DNA from 2 places in the Thiomicrorhabdus sp. Kp2 genome. Region 2 is predicted to be linked to the other one. Evidence: riboswitches for the same ligand, from Rfam matches in the RefSeq annotation. Region 2 holds a riboswitch; the other holds the start of a gene.

Region 1 (7,591 bases), 2.2 Mb from region 2:
TTGCCCAGTTCAGAGTTTTTTTCTAAAAAGGCAATAATGATTTTGCCGTTATCTTTGGTTACTCGTGCCGCTTCTTGATAAGCTTTTAATGGACTATCTAAAAAGCAAGTTGAGGTAATAAAAATGGCAAAGTCATATTGCCCGTCTTCTATTGGCAGGTTTTCAGCAACACCATCAATTAAATCTATCCCTTTAGCTTTGGCTAAATTACGCATTGCTGGTGATGGTTCAATACCTGTATCTATTTGTAAAGGAAGAGTAAATTGACCACTTCCAGCACCAATTTCAATACCTTTTCCCAATGGCTGTAGGGTTTTAATAGCTTTAATTTCCGCGTTACGTATTTCAGGGTTTTCAGTAAACCACTGGTCATACTCTACTGCATGGGATTCATATCCTTGGATTTTAGGCATAATATTCTCTTTAATACGTTTATTTAACAACAGTTTTAATGACAGCCACCAGAGAGCTTAACAACAAATACACTTTCTGGTATCTCGTTGAGCGTTGTCAGCATGGCTTGTTTTAAGAATGGCATAATGTCAGTGTAATCGCCAAACAGAGTTGTACTCATTGAATTGGCGGTTAACTCTACATTAGGCATCTGTTCAATTTGATGAATAAATATCTTGATCGCTTCTCTGTAGTTTTCTTGTAAAGGGTAGAGGCTTATATCAACGGAAATTTTCATTTATGCAGACTCCAAAAAAAGGCTCATTATGAGCCCTTAACTTTAAACGGTTTATTAAAAATAAACTCTACCAGTAATACCAATTTGACGAGGGTCGCCAAGTTTAATAAAGCTGTCAACATTTGGTGCACCAAAGAAATTTTCGAAACCTCTAGTTGCATAACGTTCATCCATTAGGTTTTTACCCCATAAATAGACTTCATAGTCTTTGTTTTCATAACCTAAGCGGGCATTAACTAGATGGTAAGAGTTTGATTCAACACTGTGTACATTGTCAAAATAGAATTTATCAACAGCAGTAATGTCAGCCTGAATATACATGCCGTTTGTATTTCTATACTTTGCGCCAAAATTTATTTGGTAGTTTGGAGCGTGTGCCTGCTCTCGATCTGAAACTTCAAAGTCGGCACTCACGGGTGTTCCATTGACATCGGTCTGAATTAACCCAACGCTGCCATATAGATTGAAGTGTGGGGTTGCTTGCCAGTTAAACTCTGACTCAAGTCCGTAGTTAGTGGCATTGTCAAGGTTTTCAGTGAAAAAAGTATAGATGCCATTTTCGTAAATGTAACCATCAAATTGTGGATTGTATCTATCCATGTAAAAAAAGTTGGTTGATGTTGTTAGGTTGTATTTCGAATAAACAGATTTTAAGCCTATCTCATAATTAAATAAGGTTTCAGAATGGAATTCAGTATTATCCCCTTGACCACCTGTACCTGTTTTAAACCCACCTGCTTTGTAACCTCTTGTTACACCAGCAAATGCAGTATGTTGGTCATTATATTTATAAGAGTAGTGAATTGAACCACCCCAGAGTGTTTCGTCTGTATTAGTTGAAAAGGGTAAGCTAGCAGGATAGGTTCCTGTAAGCTCTTTTTGTTCATTAAAATCTTGAATGTTTCTTTCTACCCTTAGACTGTATGTTAGTTTGGTCTTTTGATTTATTGCTTGATCTAACTGACCATAAACGGCGACTTTATTGTGAATAAAATCGCTTTTCGCATCAGTATTGTATGTTTCTGCATAGGCTAAAGAGTAGTACCTTTCTTTAAACGAGTTTTCCTCTTCTAAATGAGAGAAGTAAGCTCCAATAAGCCAGTCGGTTGATTGGTTGAAAATTTTAGAGTTTTCAGTAGAAATTAATCGTAAATCTTGAGTAAAACTTCTTCGATGTTTACTATTTTTATATGTTCCTTCATCGTAGCTTGAAGTGTCGGCCATCCAGTCTTCATCATAGCTGTAAAGCATGTCAGAGTTGGCAAGCCCCGTATTACTGGTAAATATAAAGTTTGGATTTGCCTTTGACTCAAGTTTTAAAGAACCAGCATTTGAAAGTTGGGAATCTTTACCAGGTTGGTCTGACAATGTTGTGAAAGAGTTATCACGAGACCACGCATCATACCCATTATTTAAATCAGCATGTAATACAGTGATATCTACAGTCGTATCCGAGTCTGGGAAAAAACGCATTTTGCCGCGTAAAGTGAGTTCATCACGACCATTGGTATCTGTTCTATCTAAGGTTTCGTTTGTACGAAAACCATCGCTACTGTGATTAAAGATAGCTAGACGGTATTGTGGTGCATTTTCTTTTGAATTGATTGGGCCACTTGTCATAATGCCTAGTTCTTGTAGATTGTCTTCGCCCAGTGAAATTTCAGCCATACCTTCTTCATAAGGAGTAGGGTCATTGGTTTTGATATTAATTAAACCACCAATGGCACTTTGACCGTAACGGGTATTTTGCGGCCCACGTAAAACTTCTACCTGTTTAACATCAAATAAATTGCCCGTCATGCCTATTCCGCTGAAATCGATATCGTCAATCGCAAAACCTACGCTTGAATTGGGTGCACCAGTATATTCATCACGTTCACCCATTCCTCGAATTTGAATATGACGAGCCCGAGAGCTTTGGCCTGAGAAGTTAACATTAGGTGTTTTTAATAAAACATCATCAAAGTGTGTAGCACCTTGATCTTGTAGTTCTGCTTGGGTTTTTATATCTACACTTGCAGGGATGTCTTGTTCAGTGGTTTCACGTAAATCGGCACTCACTATAACAGGGGCAAGTTCTTCTGAAAAAACAGGGCTTGCTGAAAGTGCGGTTAAAACAGCCAATGAGATGGGTGTTAATTTATTGGTCATGGTCTTTCCTTTTGACGAGGAATAAGAACACATGAGGTGATGGAAAAAATAGAGTGCAAGGGTTTCTGATTGCAGTCAGAATCCCAGCTTATTTTTAACAAATTGATCGTGTGTGCCGTTCCTACGCCAGTATTATCTGGATCAGGTTCAAAGGGTCTTTCAGTGTCTCGAAATCTCAGGTCTTAATTGACCACCCCTGGCAAACTAAAGCTTTAGTATTTAAAGCCTTAGTGTTAACGCTTATGTTTTAAAATTTGTGCGGATTGTACCTGAAATTTGTATAAAATGGAAATGGCTTAGGATAGGTCTTATTTTTAATAAAAAGTGTGTAGGTTGTATTTAACTAAAGGGTTTTTGGATGGCTGAAGATGTAAAACCAAATATCAGTAAAGAGATTATGGAGCGCTTAAAGTCGTTGGATGAGTTGCCATATTTTCCTGATGCTCTTATGCGACTAGAGCAGGCATTAAATGAGAATGAAAACTTGCCGATGGAGAATATTGTTCAGTTAATTGCACAAGACCCTCGATTAGTGGCAGGTCTAATAAAAATGGCCAATAGCGCTAAGTATATGACAGGGAATGAGGTCAATGATTTAGCGGATGCCGTGACCATTATTGGTTTAAAAGAGATGCGTTTGATTGCACATTTAATACACTATCAAACCTCTTTTAGACGTAAACCACCGTTTAGTGATGCGTTCTTTTTGAAACATGCCTTTTTATCAGCATTGGTCGCTCAGAAGATGGCAATATTTTTCGGGCTTGATTCAGGAGAGGCTTTTTTAGCGGCTTTAATGCGTGATATTGGTGTGTATTTATTGGCCACTGAGGACAGAGAAAAGTACTTGGAAGTGATTAAACTAACAGATTATGATATTTCTAAATTAGCATTAGCCGAAAATAAAGTTTTTGGTACTTATCACGCTTTGATGAGTGCTCGCTTGTTACAACAATGGAATTTCTCTAAAGAAACCATTATCGGAGTGGCATTTCATCACAATCCAGAGAAAGCGGAGGAAAGCTGTCAGTCTTACGCTTATTTAACATTCTTAGCAGAACAAGCGGTTTTTAGACTTGGTATTGATAATGGCATTGCAGATATCACCGATGAAGAGAGAGAGATGCCTTCTAAAAAGTTATTGGATGCCTTGGCTTATTTTGACCTTTCTATAGATAAATATGATGAGTTTGCACAGCAGGCATATGCAGAGGCTGAAAAAATGGGAATATAATCCTGTTTATAGTCGTTTTTTCAACGAGTTGAGCGTGTATAAAAAGAAACCACCAGGCCTGGTGGTTTTTTGTTTGGAGCAAATGTTATACATAATTATTTTATGTGTATGTAAAGTCTAGATAAAGCGTATAAGAAAATGCTAAAATAACGGGCTTAATTTTTAAACCTTGTAATTTTTACAGACAAAGAGACTAAATCTATGCCAATCATTACGTTACCAGACGGTTCTACTAAAGAGTTTGATCAAGCTATATCAGTTATGCAAGTGGCTGAAAGCATTGGAACGGGACTGGCGAAAGCGACGGTAGCGGGGCGTGTTAATGGTCAGCTTAAAGATGCGAGTGATTTAATCTCTGAAGATGCAAGTTTAGAAATTATTACCATGCGAGATGAAGATGGTCTACATATTATGCGCCATTCATGTGCTCATTTGTTAGGCCATGCGTTAAAACAATTATATCCAGATGTCAAAATGGCTATTGGCCCAGTCATTGAGAATGGTTTTTATTATGACGTTGATATGGATTACAAAATTACGCCAGAAGATTTAAAGAAAATTGAAAAGCGTATGTTGGAATTGGCTAAAACAAAATACCCTGTTGTTAAGAAAATGCTATCACGTGATGAAGCGGTTGCAACGTTTGAGTCTCGTGGTGAAGAGTACAAATTAGAATTGATTCGTGATCTGCCGAATGAAACAGAGTTTGGTTTTTATTTTCACGAAGAGTATGTGGATATGTGTGTTGGGCCACATGTGCCAAATATGAGTTTTGTTAAAGCATTAAAACTCACTCATGTTGCAGGCGCATACTGGCGCGGTAACTCAGACAATAAAATGTTACAACGTATTTATGGTGTCGCTTTCCCAGATAAGCAATCTTTAAAAGATTACTTACATATGATGGAAGAGGCTGAAAAGCGTGATCACCGTAAGTTAGGTAAAACGCTTGATTTATTCCACGTTGAAGATTTAGCACCTGGTATGGCATTTTGGCACCCTAAAGGAATGACTTTATACCGCATTGTAGAAGAGTATATGCGTGGTCAGTTAGTAGCGAATGATTATGATGAAATTCGCACACCACTGATTCTTGATCGTTCTTTATGGGAGAAGTCAGGGCACTGGGATAAATTTAAAGACAATATGTTCACTACCGAGACGGATAACCGAGATTACGCGGTTAAACCAATGAACTGCCCAGGGCATATTCAGGTTTATAACCGTCATTTAACCAGTTACCGTGATTTACCTATCCGTATTGCTGAATTTGGTACGGTACATCGTAATGAACCATCTGGAACATTGCATGGTTTGATGCGCGTTCGTTCATTTACCCAAGATGATGCACATATTTTCTGTACAGAAGAACAGATTAAAGAAGAAGTACAAGCTTGTATTGATTTAGTATTTGAAACCTATGCGGATTTTGGTTTTGACAATATTGCAGTAAAGTTTTCAACTCGTCCAGAACAGCGTGTAGGTGCGGATGATGTTTGGGATTTAGCCGAATCTGCACTAGAAGCAACGTTAAAAGATGCAGGTTTAGATTACAAATTACAGCCAGGCGAAGGTGCATTTTATGGCCCTAAAATTGAGTTTCAATTAAAAGACTGTATTGGACGTGTATGGCAGTGTGGTACCATTCAGCTTGATTTCTCAATGACCCAAGCTGAACGCTTGAATGCGGTTTATGTTGGTCAAGATAATGAAAAACACCATCCTGTCATGATTCACCGTGCCATCTTAGGTTCACTAGAGCGTTTTGTGGGTATTTTGATTGAACATTACGAAGGTCGTTTCCCAACTTGGTTGGCTCCAGTTCAAGCTGTAATGGCGCCAATTTCAGAAGTCCACAATGAATATGTGGTCGAAATGACTAAAAAATTGAAAAAACATGGGTTTAGAGTCGATTCGGACTTGAGAAATGAGAAGGTTGGGTTTAAAATTCGCGAACACACAATGCAACGTGTTCCATATATCTTGGTTGTAGGTGATCAAGAGATGGAAGAGGGCAGTGTCAATGTTCGTGCAAGAAACGGTCAAAACCTAGGTTCATTTAGCTTTGAACAACTTGTAGAACTATTTAATAACGATATAGCTAATTTAGGACGTGTTGTCGAAACACAAGAATAGCAAATGGTTATGCTTGTTAAGAGCAAGCAAAAAAGAATTTAATTAATTGGAGGATATTGCTATCGCAATCAGAAGAGGTGGTCGTGGAAGACCGCAACAACCAGAAGCACCAAAAGATAGAATCAACAAGGCAATTACTGCAACACCAGAAGTGCGTTTAATCGATGCTGAAGGTGAGCAAGCGGGTGTGGTATCCATTCAGGATGCCTTAGCACAAGCGGCAGAAGCTGGGTTAGATTTGGTTGAGATTACTGCGAAAGCAAATCCTCCAGTTTGTAAGATCATGGACTATGGTAAATATCTTTACCAGCAGCAAAAAAAGCAGCATGAAGCTAAGAAAAAGCAGAAGCAAGTCCAGGTTAAAGAGGTTAAGTTTCGCCCAGGAACTGAGGAGGGAGATTATCAGGTAAAACTACGCAACCTGGTGAAATTCCTAGATAACGGTGATCGCGTCAAGGTAACTATTTGGTTCCGTGGCCGTGAAATCACCCATAAGGAACTGGGACTTAAAATGTTGGAACGTATTAGGGATGATATTCAAGAGGTTGCTACCGTTGAACAAATGCCTAAAATGGAAGGTCGTCAAATGCAAATGATGGTCGCTCCAACAAAGAAAAAGCAAGCTAATTAATTTTAATATTTTTTAAAATAATTAAATTGCAATACAACAGCTGGGGTTTACCTTGTTTATTTAATAACTAGGTAAATTTCTGGTGCAGCTCCCTCAGTGCTGTTCGTTGTGCCGAGAATAAATCTCATGTTTTATTACATAAGGTTTAATTTAAAACTGAAAGTGGCTCAATTTATTGAGTAACACTTAAATGCGGAGTTTCATTCAATGCCAAAGATGAAAACAAATAGTAGTGCTAAAAAGCGCTTCTCGAAAACTGGCTCAGGTCGTTTCAAATGTAAACAGTCTCACTTACGTCATATTTTGACTAAGAAGTCTACCAAGCGTAAGCGTCAACTTCGTTCTGGAAGTATGATTCACGATCACGATGTAGCGATGGTTCGCCGCATGTTACCGTTCGCTTAATTGGAGATTTGAAACAATGGCAAGAGTTAAAAGAGGTGTCATCGCACGCCGTAGACACAACAAAGTATTAAAAGCAGCAAAAGGTTATTACGGAGCTCGTAGTAAAGTTTTTCGTGTTGCTAAACAAGCAGTAATTAAAGCTGGTCAATATGCATACCGTGACCGTCGTACTAAAAAACGTCAGTTCCGTCGTTTATGGATTGCGCGTATCAACGCAGCAGCTCGTATGAACGATATGACATATAGCCGTTTCATTAACGGTTTGAACAAAGCAGGTGTTGCAGTTGACCGTAAGGTTCTTGCTGACATCGCAGTTCATGATGCAGCCGCATTCACTGCTATC
Region 2 (7,591 bases):
TGGTGATTATGTTTACCATTCATCCCACCGCAAAATTTTAGTTGTTATGGGGTTTTTATTTTTAATTATTGCTTCTGTTGCGCTGTATTTTTCAATACAAATTAATCAAATGGCGGGGCTTTTACCCGTTGTTTTATTTGGGGTAATTGGCTTGTTATGTTTGATTGTGGCTGGTTTGGGAAGTGATAGAGCGGTATCTAAACTTTGGAAAAATCGTGGTTAATACTCTGGTTAGAATAATCATCGTTGTTTAGTCAGTCGGTGTAATCATTTTTGAGTTAATAAAAAAAACCGTAGTTACCAGGCCTGGTAGCTACGGTTTAACTTTTTGAGTAACGGATTATTTTAGAGTAATAGACTCAGTACCTTTTTCACCCGTATTGTCTGTTAGGTTAACAGTGACTTTATCACCAGCGTTAGCCTTAACTTGTACCGCCATATATGGATTGGCAGAAACAGCTCCAGACCATTGTGCATCAACCGCTTTCTTGTCGTTCACTAATACTTCTACCATATCAATGTATTTAGCGGGATAAGGTTTACCTGTTTTTTTGTTCATGCGAACACCAGATTCCATAGGGTGTTTGATAAGGGCTTTTACTTCCGCAACACCCGCTTTTGATTTACCGCGCATTCTAATTTTAATAGTCATATCATTATCCTTTTACGAATTGAGTATTTTTTATGTAAGTATGTAAATAGGGTGTTTAATTAACCACCACAACCACCAATGGTTACTTTGACTTCTTGTTCTGCTTTAAGTAGCTTACCGCCAGCTTTTACAACAGCAATAACATTCATGGTTTGTCCCATCTTAATTCGGGTAGAGACGTAACCGACTGCTCCAGCGCCAAAGGTATATTCACACACTAAAGGCATAGGATTTTTGCTTGCCATAATGGCAATTGACTCTACGCCATCAATGGATGAAGCATCAACGGTTACGGGTGTTACCGCACCATTTTCGGCAATAGCGGGTGCTTTTAATTTAATGTCTGCCGATTCCGTGGTGCTTGTTGAACCAAAGACACTACTCAGTGCATCATCCGTGCTTTTAGCCGAGAATGCCTTTTTATTCCAATCTGCTAATACCTGTGTTGGTGTTAATAAACCAGCGTTTGCAGCAATGACTGCTGTGCCCACTGCTAAACTATTTTTTAAAAATGATCTACGTTGCATCATGAGTAAAACTCCTATGTTTTAATTGTCGTTTGGAAACCTGTTCAGTTGCTCTAATCATTGTGATTAATATTAGAGGTAGCTAATGTTTCCTTAATTTCAGATTAGTGATTTAAATAAATAAAGCAAGTAGATTTATTAGAGCATCAAGAAAATAAAGAAAGTATTGAGTGATGGATTTTTAGGTTATTATTTAGGTATTTCAATGGGTTATATTATGTGTCTTAATTCTTTTTACTTTGTTTTGTATAAAGTATTGTCACTGTTTGTTAAGAATGTATTTGGGTTTATAAGTTCAAAAAAACAGTGTTTTTGATAAATAACCAGGCCTGGTAGAGTTAAATAAAGACGCAATTTTGTTATTTTTTTGCGCCTTATTTGTATGGGAAAAGCAAATCTAGCTATTACAGTTTTCAGATAAAGACGGATTTAGTGACTCTTGTAATCATCGGTCCACTTAAAATCAAATTCGATTTGATTTAAATCAATGCCTTTTTCATTGAGAGTGGTTTCAAGCGCATTTTTTTCAGCCAAAATATCAATCAGGGCGTGGTTGTTATCTTCAAGTTTATGCATTTGCTCTAAACCCAAATGGTAAAAGCGCAAGATTTTCATCGCTTGTTCATCGCCACTTTCAACCGCTTCTTTAATATTTGCGAGTGTATTGGAAATATACATAAGGTTACGCTTTAGGCGCCAAGCGTAAATAGCTTCTTTCATCCACGCTTGATCAGCTAAGTAAGCTTTTACAATGGCCGCGGTAATTAATAGCCCAACAAACGCCCCCATAAAGTTTAATACCAAATGATTACTTGAATATTCACCAAACCATTTCACTGCGAGGGTGGCCGTAATAAAGCCGATAACAATAAAAATGCCCATCACGATGAGTGTCGCTTTTCGTGTTTGTTTGCGGTAATGGATTGGATCGATATCTTCAATTTTAAACATGGGTTAACCCGTAATTTGCATTTTAAAAAAGTGGAAAAAATTTGAGAGTTGATTTTACGGATTTATTTTAATGGTGTCATCTGTTTTGCACAGTTAATACTCAGGATTCAATATGTTATTTGAACTCTTGGCTTGAGTATCTAACTCGTAATATCGTTTACAACCTAATAAAAAGTTGAGTTTACAGCTGTTTCCAAAATGATTTATAGCCTTGTTAAGGTTCGTAAGTTCTGCGTTACTTGCGTTAGCTAAATAAAAGTTACCTAAGATAAAGTTGGCTTTAGCTGAATTATTTTCAGCCGCCGCGTTTAATAACTCAATCGCTTTTGTCTGGTTTTCTTCAATATCTTTACCAAGCATGTATTTTTGCGCCATGACAATTTGTGCATCTGGATTCTGTAAATCAACGGCTTTATTTAGCCATACTAACCCTTGCTTAATATCTTTTGGAACTGTAATGCCGTTTTCATAGGCCAAGGCGACTTGAAGCATTGCTAGTGCATGGCCTTTTTCAGCCGCTTGACTAAACCAATAAAACGCTTTTTTTAGATTTTTTTCTGTGCCAAGTCCGTCGTTATATAACACGCCTGTATTGTAAAGAATGTCAATGTAGGCAGAGTCAGTTAAGTTTTCTTTGAGAACTAGTCGAGCCAGTTTAATATGCCAAAAATAGGCATAATCTAGGTTGACCAATGGACCATTTTTAGGGTCAGCAAACAATCTAGACATGGCATAACCCGCTGCAGTGTCACCTTTTAAAGCCTCATGGCATACCTTATTTGCTTCGCCTTCTAACAAGTTATTACAGGTTTGATGATTAAACGTGGTGGCCGCGTAGGTGTTAAATGTTGTAAATGTTATTAGGGTTAAGAGGATATGTTGAAGTTTTATATGTCGGGTACAACCCTTTTTAAGCGCAGGGTTGATATTTGAATCACACATGGAAACTACCTTTAAAAAATAGATGATTACTGTAAAAGGACAAAAGTGTCTAGCTTTTAGATGGGAGCCATTATAGCGTTACATAAATATTTATGCGTATGAATGATTTTGTATTTAGTGAAAAAACGCTATATACTACGGCCTGATTTATGTCGGAGTGCCTTTAGGCTGAGATCGCGAAAGCGGGATCCGTAGAACCTGATCTGGATAATGCCAGCGAAGGGAACAATCAGATTAACGTAGGCATACGTTAATCGTAAATAAATAGAATTTGCTAGATCACTTTTTAAAACAAGGTGTTATTCGCTATATTTGTAATTTTTTTACGATGAAATCTTAATCTGAATCTACAGTCTATAGAGCTCCGCCTTTTGATTTTTTATTATCAATTAAACAAGGCAGAGTGATGAATACCAATAACCACCAAACAACCGATCGTCGCCAAAGACGTGCAGACGCTGAAGCATTTATTCAAAATGTATCGGGTCAATCTTTTCCAAATTCCAAAAAAGTCTATGTTGCGGGTAAATTGCACCCCATTAAAGTGGCGATGCGTGAAATTGCGGTAAGCGATACCATTAGCGGTAGCCGTGATAATCCAACGTATATTAAAAATGACGCTATTCCTGTTTACGATACATCGGGTGTTTATACCGACCCGCAAGTAAAAATTGATGTTTATCAAGGTTTACCAAAATTACGTTCAAGCTGGATTGATGCTCGTGGCGATGTAGAAGAGTTAGAATCAGTCACCTCAAAGTTTACCCAAGGCCGTTTGGCTAATGAAGGGCTGGATCATATTCGTTTTGATAATTTGCCCAATGTAAAACGGGCTAAAGCTGGACAAAACGTCACCCAAATGCATTACGCACGCCAAGGCATTATTACCCCTGAGATGGAATATATTGCGATTCGTGAAAATATGTCTCGTTTAGAAGTAACCGATGCCGAACTCACCCAACAACACCCAGGCCAATCTTTTGGTGCCAGTATTCCTAAAATGATTACTCCTGAATTTGTACGTGACGAAGTGGCACGAGGGCGAGCGGTGATTCCTTGTAATATTAATCACCCAGAGTCTGAACCTATGATTATTGGGCGTAACTTTTTAATTAAAGTAAACGCCAATATTGGTAACTCGGCTGTCGGTTCATCTATTGCCGAAGAGGTTGAAAAGTTGGTTTGGTCAACTAAATGGGGTGCCGATACCGTGATGGATTTATCAACGGGTCGTAATATTCATGAAACCCGTGAATGGATTATGCGTAATTCGCCCGTTCCAATTGGCACTGTACCAATCTATCAGGCCTTGGAAAAAGTAAATGGTGTGGCCGAAGACTTAACCTGGGAAGTATTTAGAGATACTTTAATTGAGCAAGCCGAGCAGGGGGTGGATTACTTTACCATTCACGCAGGTGTGTTATTACGTTATGTGCCAATGACGGCTAAACGTGTTACAGGCATTGTCTCTCGTGGTGGCTCAATTATGGCCAAATGGTGTTTAGCGCATCATCAAGAAAACTTTTTATACACGCATTTTGAAGACATTTGCGAGATTATGAAGGCGTATGACGTTACCTTCTCATTGGGCGATGGTTTACGTCCTGGTTCAGTGGCCGATGCCAATGATGAAGCCCAGTTTGCTGAATTAGAAACCTTGGGTGAGCTTACCAAAATTGCTTGGAAACATGATGTGCAGGTCATTATAGAGGGGCCTGGCCATATTCCATTACACATGATTAAAGAGAATGTTGACAAACAATTAGATGTTTGTGGCGAAGCGCCTTTTTATACTTTAGGGCCGTTAACTACGGATATTGCGCCAGGTTACGACCACATTACTTCAGGTATTGGTGCGGCTAATATTGGTTGGTATGGTTGTGCCATGCTTTGTTATGTTACGCCCAAAGAGCATTTAGGCTTGCCTAATAAAGAAGACGTTAAAGAAGGTTTAATGGCTTATAAAATTGCTGCACACGCGGGCGACTTAGCCAAAGGTCACCCAGGTTCACAAATTAGAGATAACGCCTTATCTAAAGCGCGTTTTGAGTTTCGCTGGGAAGACCAATTTAACTTAGGGTTAGACCCAGAACGAGCACGAGAATATCACGATGAAACCATTCCGCAAGAATCTGGCAAGGTCGCGCATTTTTGCTCAATGTGTGGCCCAAAGTTTTGTTCTATGAAAATTAGCCAAGAAGTGCGTGATTACGCCAATGAGCAAGAAAAAGTACGTTTGCACGATGGCGAAAATGGCCAAATTACCGAGATCTCTTTAGAAAGCATTCAAGTCGGCATGAAAGAGAAGTCGCAAGAATTTAGGGATGCAGGTAGCCAAATTTACCAGAAGGAGGCGTAGTGATAATGGTACCAAAGTCATCTAAAAGACCTAAAGTGGCCGTTTTAGGGGCAGGTTTAATTGGTAGGATGTTAACCCTGTCTTTAGTAGATGAATATGAGGTTTCTCTGTTTGACAAAGATAAGGGGGATGCCAAACAGAGCGCTGCGTTTTTGGCAGCGGCTATGTTGGCCCCCTTGGCTGAGTCTGCGGATTGCGATATTGAAATCATGCAAATGGGGGAGCAGGCACTTACGCTTTGGCCTGAGTTTATTAACAAGTTAGACGCTTCGGTTTTCTTTCAACAAGCGGGCAGTTTAATTGTGGCTTTTGATCAAGATAGTGCCGCTTTACAGCAGTTTCAGAACCGATTAAAGGGGACTGGTTTTGAATCATTGAGTGCCAATCAAATTCAAGCGTTAGAGCCAGAGTTAAACTCAAGGTTTCATAAAGGTCTGTATTTACCCAATGAGGCTCAGCTTGATAATCGGCAATTGTTAGAGGCTATGGCGCAAACGATTTACCGCCATGATGTGGCATGGCATAAAAATGTTCATGTCAATATCGTGAATGAGGATGTGTTTGTAAACCAAAAACCCTTAGTGGGTTTTGATTTTATTATTGATTGTCGTGGAATGGGCTTAAAGGAAGATTTACCTCAAAAACAAGCCCAATTTCGAGGCGTAAGGGGGGAGGTGGTTCGGGTGTATGCGCCTGATGTGAGATTACATCGACCGATACGCTTAATGCATCCTAGATACCCCATTTATATTGCACCCAAGGAAAATCATCAGTTTGTGATTGGGGCTACTCAATTAGAATCTGAAGATGAGCGAAGACCAACGGTACGCTCAGCATTAGAGTTATTGTCTGCTTGCTTTAGTGTGCATTCGGGTTTTGCGGAAGCTGAAATATTAAGTATAGATTCTGGGTTAAGACCAGCCTTTATGGATAATCATCCTAAAATTTATCAAACCAAAAACCGATTTGTTATCAATGGCTTGTTTAGACATGGTTACCTGCTTGCTCCTGTAATAGTCGAAGAGTGCATAAAACAGATTAAAAAATCACAGCAAAAAACAGAACCCTTTGATAACGATAAAGTTTTAACCTTTTTACCAGGCCTGGTAACTCAAGAAAACCCTTATTTAAATTTTGATTAACAAGGTTATAAAGATGAACATAATAATTAATCAACAAAACTTTAGCTTTGAAGAAGAGATAAACATGACCTTTGCCCTAGAGTTCTACAAGGCAACACCGCCTTTTGCGGTATTGCTTAATGATGAGTTTTTACCACAGTCTGACTACAAAGCAACGTGGTTAAAAGACGATGACAATATTGTTGTGGTTGGTGCCATTCAAGGAGGTTGAAGTGTTACAGCAAGAACAAAATACCGTTACGATGGATTCAACTCTTAATCAAAATGATAGCCTATCCATCTACGGTACACCATTAACCAGTCGTTTATTTGTTGGTAGTGCTTTGTATCCGTCACCATGGGTGATGCAAGAATCGATAAAGGCATCAGGCGCACAAGTTGTCACGCTTTCATTAAGTAGGCAGAACCCGAATGAGTTGGGTGGGCAAGCCTTTTGGAATATTATTCAGTCTTTAGGGGTACACCTTTTACCCAATACCGCAGGTTGTCATTCTGTTAGAGAGGCTGTCAATATGGCTAAGATGAGTCGCGAAATCTTTCAAACGGACTGGATCAAATTGGAGTTGGTCGGTGATGATTACAACCTACAGCCTGATCCCATTGATTTAGTGAAAGCGACGGAGATTCTATTAAATGATGGCTTTAAGGTTTTACCCTATTGTACCGATGATTTAGTGATTGCCCGCCATTTAGTTGAATTAGGTTGTGAGGTAATTATGCCTTGGGGTTCGCCAATAGGAACAGGTAAAGGGCTTTTAAATCCATACGCTTTGCAAGCGATACGTGAGCGTTTTCCTGATATTACGATGATTGTTGATTCGGGTATTGGTAAACCATCTCATGCCATACAAGCGATGGAAATGGGGGTTGATGCCATTCTTTTAAATACGGCTATTGCTCACGCTAATCATCCCCAGCAAATGGCAGGGGCCTTTAAACTATCTATTGAAGCAGGCCGTATGGCTTATTGCTCAGGCGCTATGGCTGAGCAAGCATCGGCTCAACCAAGCACTCCTAC

Evidence for each region. A riboswitch is a leader RNA that binds a small molecule or an ion and turns the genes downstream of it on or off. The one in region 2 is predicted to bind thiamine pyrophosphate.
Region 1: linked by a shared signal. The riboswitch ahead of A379_RS11005 (TonB-dependent receptor) and the one ahead of thiC (phosphomethylpyrimidine synthase ThiC) in region 2 are both predicted to bind thiamine pyrophosphate.

Annotation. Positions count from the first base shown of each region.
Region 1 is NZ_ARWI01000001.1:2,442,829-2,450,419, forward strand. Features, by position in the region: gene A379_RS10995 (class I SAM-dependent methyltransferase) at 1-413, opposite strand, end outside; gene A379_RS11000 (YkoF family thiamine/hydroxymethylpyrimidine-binding protein) at 449-691, opposite strand; gene A379_RS11005 (TonB-dependent receptor) at 746-2,842, opposite strand; TPP riboswitch at 2,943-3,050, opposite strand; gene A379_RS11010 (HDOD domain-containing protein) at 3,201-4,076, shown strand; gene thrS (threonine--tRNA ligase) at 4,278-6,212, shown strand; gene infC (translation initiation factor IF-3) at 6,280-6,843, shown strand; gene rpmI (50S ribosomal protein L35) at 7,051-7,248, shown strand; gene rplT (50S ribosomal protein L20) at 7,265-7,591, shown strand, end outside.
Region 2 is NZ_ARWI01000001.1:273,724-281,314, reverse strand. Features, by position in the region: gene A379_RS01380 (hypothetical protein) at 1-223, shown strand, start outside; gene soxZ (thiosulfate oxidation carrier complex protein SoxZ) at 341-652, opposite strand; gene soxY (thiosulfate oxidation carrier protein SoxY) at 712-1,179, opposite strand; gene A379_RS01365 (DUF3087 family protein) at 1,609-2,130, opposite strand; gene A379_RS01360 (tetratricopeptide repeat protein) at 2,224-3,072, opposite strand; TPP riboswitch at 3,216-3,314, shown strand; gene thiC (phosphomethylpyrimidine synthase ThiC) at 3,479-5,431, shown strand; gene A379_RS01350 (FAD-dependent oxidoreductase) at 5,437-6,573, shown strand; gene thiS (sulfur carrier protein ThiS) at 6,587-6,784, shown strand; gene A379_RS01340 (thiazole synthase) at 6,816-7,591, shown strand, end outside.